Regions from separate parts of the Streptococcus suivaginalis genome, predicted to be linked through region 1. Evidence: predicted binding sites of a transcription regulator. Region 1 holds the regulator's gene; the other holds the start of a gene.
The links. Region 1 encodes Rex, which represses fermentation and respiration genes when NADH is low (regulators of the CRP and FNR family bind a similar motif). Its sites were predicted from a motif close to TTGTGAANTANTTCACAA; they were not measured.
Positions count from the first base shown of each region.

Region 2: a site for Rex is predicted at 1,232-1,249, ahead of PXH68_RS06185 (nitronate monooxygenase). Genes of this name have one in related genera too.

Region 1 is NZ_CP118733.1:1,069,163-1,072,276, forward strand. Features, by position in the region: gene PXH68_RS04960 (cysteine desulfurase family protein) at 1-237, shown strand, start outside; gene PXH68_RS04965 (DUF1831 domain-containing protein) at 239-586, shown strand; gene PXH68_RS04970 (DUF4649 family protein) at 589-789, shown strand; gene PXH68_RS04975 (redox-sensing transcriptional repressor Rex) at 935-1,570, shown strand; gene radC (RadC family protein) at 1,567-2,259, opposite strand; gene PXH68_RS04985 (class A sortase) at 2,320-3,063, opposite strand; gene gyrA (DNA gyrase subunit A) at 3,065-3,114, opposite strand, start outside.
Region 2 is NZ_CP118733.1:1,322,672-1,325,785, reverse strand. Features, by position in the region: gene PXH68_RS06195 (alpha/beta fold hydrolase) at 1-680, opposite strand, end outside; gene PXH68_RS06190 (MaoC family dehydratase) at 751-1,152, shown strand; gene PXH68_RS06185 (nitronate monooxygenase) at 1,266-2,195, shown strand; gene fadE (acyl-CoA dehydrogenase FadE) at 2,458-3,114, shown strand, end outside.

The DNA.
Region 1 (3,114 bases):
TTACCAGATACGCTTAACGAACAGGTACTTATGCGGCTTGATTTAGCAGGTATTGCCCTCTCTAGTGGCTCTGCCTGTACCTCTGGTGTCATCCAAACCAGTCACGTTTTAGAAGCGCTATACGGCAAGAAGTCGCATCGTTTGAAAGAATCCCTCCGGATTAGCTTGGCGGAATCCAACACCAAGGAAGAAATTGATCAATTAATTCACCAACTATCACTTATATTAGGAGTTTAATATGGCTTTTGAAACATCCGTCAGCTTGAAAGACTGTTTATATACCTACGAGATCAGTCCTCAGATTAAAAAATATACTTTAAAGGACACCACTTTCGAAGAAACCAAGGCAGGGCATTTTCAATTAACTCGCCTTCTTGAAGAAATTCCAAATTCAAAAAAAGGATTTCTGTTGAAAATCATAATTAATAAAGATTTGACTGCCTTTAAAATCAATATTACAGACCAATCCGGTTTGCGTATTGTCAATATCTTCAAAGAAAATAGCAACCCCGTTATTCAAGAAAAATTTTACTTTTTGCTAGAAAGTCTTGTTGATCGAAATATCTTCAACAAGATTGAGAGATAAATATGATTAAAATTACCTATAAAGATGCCTATCAGCAAGTTCGAAGTCAAGAGTTTCCTGATTTGGCAGCTGCTCAGCTAGCATTTTCTGGCTGCCTTACCTTACCCGATTACTATCCTGTTCTGTCACTGACAAAAGACAGTGAGGACTTGGGCTTTACTGGTTCGATTGGTCAAGTTTACCACTTTTTACAAAGTCTATAATCAACTATCTGGTTTTCTTAGCAACGATTTCACAAATCCTCTGCTTTTGGAAAACCAGATTTTTCTTGTCATTTTCCAAGCTAATCTGTTGCAATATTCACAAACTTACTCTAGAATATTTTTAGAAACTGAAGGAGAATATCGAGTGAAGAACGAAAAATCGTCTATCCCAAGAGCAACAGCCAAGCGTCTGTCGCTCTACTACCGTATTTTTAAACGCTTTAATGCAGAAAATATTGAAAAAGCTAGTTCCAAAGAAATCGCTGAAGCCATTGGTATTGATGCCGCAACTGTCAGAAGGGACTTTTCTTATTTCGGTGAATTAGGTCGCCGTGGTTTCGGTTATGATGTGAAAAAACTAATGGAATTTTTCGCAGACATCCTAAACGATAATTCCATTACTAATGTTATGCTAGTCGGAGTTGGTAATATGGGACGAGCCCTACTTCACTATCGCTTCCATGAGCGCAATAAAATGAAAATCGTGATGGCCTTTGAAGCAGATGAAAATCCTGCAGTTGGAACTGTGGATGCAGGAATTCCTATCTATGCGATCTCTGAAATTGAAGAAAAAATCAAGGAAGCCAAGTCACAAACTGCCATCTTAACTGTCCCAAGTAATAAGGCACAAGAGGTTGCAAATATCTTAGTGGCTGCTGGTGTAAAAGGCATTCTGAGCTTTTCACCTGTCAATCTCTCTGTTCCAAAAGATGTTGTAGTCCAGTACGTTGATTTGACAAGTGAACTACAAACCTTGCTCTACTTTATGAGAAAAGACTAGTTGAAGGTATCAACCAATTCCCCCTCTTCTCGAAAACTAAAATAACGCGACTTTCCAACAATTAGATGGTCCAAAAGCACAAGTCCTAGCATATTGCAGGACTTTTTTAATGCCTGCGTAAACAAGAGGTCATTCTTACTTGGCTGAACAGAGCCAGATGGATGATTATGAACAATAATCACACTTGTTGCCATGTTTTTGACAGCATAGTAGAGGATCTCTCTTGGTTCTGCGATGGACTTATTGACACTTCCGATGAAAATCGTTTTCTGCTGAATAATGCGGTTTTGGGTATCCAAATAAATAGCTACCAGATGCTCTTGCTTTTTATCTCCCAACTCCTGCATCATGCGAGAAGCTAGTTTTTCGCTGCCTAAAACTTTTTGTTGGAGAGTGATTTCAGACTGGTGAATTCTACGCCCCAATTCAATCATGGCTTGAATTTCGATTGCTTTGACGCGACCAATTCCGCAGATCGATTGTAATTCTTCGATGGACATTCCCTTCAAATTTGCCAGATGATCCACCTCTTTTAGGATTTTTGTAGCCAATTCCTGGACTGGGTGCTGCTTGGTGCCAGTTCGAATAAAAATAGACAGCAATTCTTGATTACTAAGTCCTTCAGGTCCTACTTCCAGAAGTCGCTCTCTTGGTAATAATGAATTCTGTTGAAATGAAATACTATACATTATTTCTCATCCTCCTACTTCTTCTATTCGAAAAAAAAAAGAGAGAGCAAGGCTCTCTTTTTAAAGTTGAATTTGATTGTAAGAAATTTCAAATGAATCTAAAATCTCTGCATCTGTCTCATCAAAAGCTGTTACCGTCTCAAGCTCTCCTTTGACAATGGTTCGCATAGTGGCTGCTGCATCTTCACAAGTTACAAGCGTTACTTGGTTCTTCCCTTCAACATCATCAATCACATAGACGCTTTCTGGTGTCACAACTTCAACACTAGTTACAACATAGGTATAAACATTTGTTTTGTCCGTCAAGTAGATTTTCATCCCCTCTTTTGCATGTTCCAGAGGTGAAAATAAGGTATCACTAGCTCCAGCCATTCCAAATATATGGTGGCTAGCAAGAGCGTAGTTTCCTTGACCCATGACTTGGTCCTCTTTCATTGTACCGGCTCCGTACATAAGCGCCACATTGTCCAAACCTTTAAAAATCGGCAGGTTAATTTTTAAATCTGGAACCGCAATTCCACCAATTACAGGCAAATTTTGAGCTTCCCACTGGGCCTTCAAAACTGCTTCAGTTGAAATAGATTCTACTTGTTCGAAATCAAAAGTAGAGCTTGCTTGTTTGTTTTGCTCAATTTCCTCTTCAGACACCTGTGTCACCTGATAACGATTAGTGTTCCAGGCGATAATCATATTTCGAATAGAGCTATTAAAAATCAAGCAGAGCGCAAGAATAATCAAAATTCCCGATAGAATATTTCTCCAAAGAGAGGAGCGCTTCTTTTTTGTTGTTTGGTCTTTTCCCATCTTATTCCTCAGTTTCCTTTTCATCAGCTGCTTCTACTAAAGCAAATGTCA
Region 2 (3,114 bases), 250 kb from region 1:
AATCCATTGTGCCGATTGGTCATGTTAAAGGTGAATAGCAAGAGGCAAATATCCGAATAATTGCGCTGTTGACAGGCAGCTTCCATGTAGAGTCTAAAATCTTCATCCGAAATGGGAGTGTTTTGATACAAGGGGGAGAGGATCTTTCTCATCAAGGATTCTTGACCTGATTTTAAGGCATATTCAATCCGTTGTAAGACAGGATTCCACTTGGCTAAGGCTGGGTTTGTGTTGGCCAAAATCGGTAAAATATTAAACGACACAAGCCTGGATTTGCTAGGTGGCAGGTAGCCTTGTACACCAACTGAAGATAATAAGAACAGACGCTGAATGGCAGTTGGACGGCTGGCAGCCATTTCAAGTGCAACTCCTCCACCTGTGGACCAGCCAAGAATGGAGTAGGCTGAAATGGACAAGGCATCCATCAATTCGAGCAAGTCTTCTGCCAAGTCCTGTAGGGCATGGAGGGACTTGTGATAACTAGATCGTCCAAACCCCCGCATATCGACGGCAATCAATTGGCATTCCTGCTCGAGAGCTTTCATCAAGTGTTGGAAATGGGTAGATGAACTAAGATTGCCATGGATAAGAAGGAGGTAGGGACCTGTGGATCCGGCTGTACGATAGGCGATTCTTTCGCCATTTGATAGATCATGATAGTGATATGGATAGTGCTTCATAATTGTACCTTTCCCACACATTATACACAAAGATAGTCGAAAATCAAACCAAAGAAAAAGGAGTAAGAAGATGTCAAAAGTATTTGAAATTGGACAATCAGCTAGTTTTTCTAAGACAGTTACAGAGACAGATGTGGTCTTATTTGCAGGGATTTCGGGTGATTTAAACCCTGCTCACACCAACGAGGTTGAAGCATCACAAGGGATGTTTAAGAAGCGAATTGCTCATGGTATGTTAGGAGCATCCTTTATTTCGACAGTATTGGGGATGTATTTACCGGGTCCTGGCACTATCTATCTGGGCCAAGACCTCCGTTTCCTGAAGCCAGTTGCGATTGGTGATACTCTTACGGCGACTGCTCGCATTAGCGCCATTGATGAAAAAGGATGGCTGACTTTAGACACCCTTGTCACCAACCAAGACGGGCAAAAAGTCATTGCTGGAGTCGCCCAAGTTATCCCTCCTAAATAAGGCTCTAATAGTTTATAAGACTTACTATAATAAGTTCTAATAGACCAAGTATTGAAATCACCCCCTAGCTATGATAAGCTTGTGATAGATTTTACATTCGAGGAGGAACACACATGAATCGTGTAACAGAATTGTTGGGCATTCAGTACCCAGTATTTCAAGGGGCTATGGCCCAAATTTCACGCCATCAATTGGTGAGTGCCGTTTCCAATGCAGGTGGTCTGGGGATTCTTGCCTCAGGTGGTCTGACTGCTGAGGAAGTGCGTGAAGAGATTCGCTTAACCAAGGCCTTAACTGACAAACCCTTTGCCGTCAACTTGATGCTCATGATGGATAATGTAGCAGAAATTGTCGAAGTGTTGATCGAAGAAGGTGTTAAGGTTGTCACTACAGGAGCAGGGACTCCTAAACCCTATATGCCACGGTTAAAGGAAGCGGGTGTCATTGTCATCCCCGTCATTCCATCAGTCAAACTAGCGCAAAAAATGCAAGAGTTGGGTTGCGACGCTGTCGTTGCCGAAGGGATGGAAGCAGGGGGCCACATTGGGGAGATGACCAGTATGCCTTTGACCCGTCAGGTGGTTGCCAATGTCGATATTCCTGTTATCTGTGCAGGCGGTGTTGCCGATGGCCATGGACTAGTAGCCGCTTATGCTCTTGGAGCTGAAGGTGTGCAAATGGGGACTATCTTCCTAGCAGCCAAAGAGTGCCCAATTCCAGATAGCTACAAACAAGCAGTTCTGGATGCGGTGGATACATCGACGGTTGTGACTGGCCGCAAGTTTGGTGCGCCTGTACGCTGTATTCGAAATGATTTGACAACCAAGTATTTGGAGCTAGAAAGCCAGGATATTTCACGTCATGAGTTAGAGAAAATAACCATGGGAGCCTTGTCCAAGGCGGTCAAAGAGGGCGATGTGAAAAATGGCTCCCTTATGGCAGGCCAGATTGCTGGCTTGGTCAAAGAAATCAAACCGACAAAAGCCATTATCGAAGACCTGTTTGCCGAAGCCAAACAAGTCTTAGCAGGTTTATCTATCTAAGAAGCCACCAATTTTATCTACCGAACAGGGTTTGTCCCTGTTCTTTTTAATTTCACAAAGACGAAAAATCCTTTTCAAAATTTGGAGAAATAGACCTAAATCAAAAGGAATAAACCGTTTGGGATAGTTTGTGAAATATTATTAGACAAACTAATAGTTTTATCAATTTTTATTAAGTAGATTTTTATGTAATTTCGATATATGATGGTAGTGTCAACAAAATGTAAACGCTTCACAAATATTTTTTAAAAGGAGTCTTACAATGTCAGTAAAAGAATTAGCTAAAGAGTTGTATCCAGAAGATTTGTTTGGTTATGCGGAAAAATTAACCGAAGGCGAATTAAAGGTCTTGAAACACTTACGTCAAGAGATGGAAACACGCATCCGTCCAGTCTTGATTGATAGCTATGAAAAAGCATTGTTACCACGTGAAGAAATCCTTGGAGCTTTCGCTGCAGCGAAAATCATGACCCATCCTGACCTCTTCGTTGGTCGTGAAGGATCTTGGAAAGCTGGTGAGCTCTACAATGCTTTCCTTTATTTGGAAATGGCACGCTTTGATCCATCAGTAGCAACCTTCTATACTGTACACGGTGGCTTGGGCTACAACACTATTCTGATCGGTGGTAGTCCTGAGCAGATCGAACGCTTTGGTACACCAGTTCGTAACTTTGAAGCACAGACCTGTTTCGCCTTGACAGAGCCTGACCATGGTTCAGATATTGCAGGTGGTCTTGCAACAACAGCTGAGCGTAAAGGTGATGTCTGGGTATTGAACGGTGAAAAACGTTGGATTGGTGGTGCCAAGACAGCTGACTTCATTCCAGTCTTTGCTCGAGATGTGGAAAGCAAGAAAATCAAGTGCTTCATGGTGAAAAAAGGTAGCCCAGGCTTGTCTGTTGAAAACGTTGAGCATAAG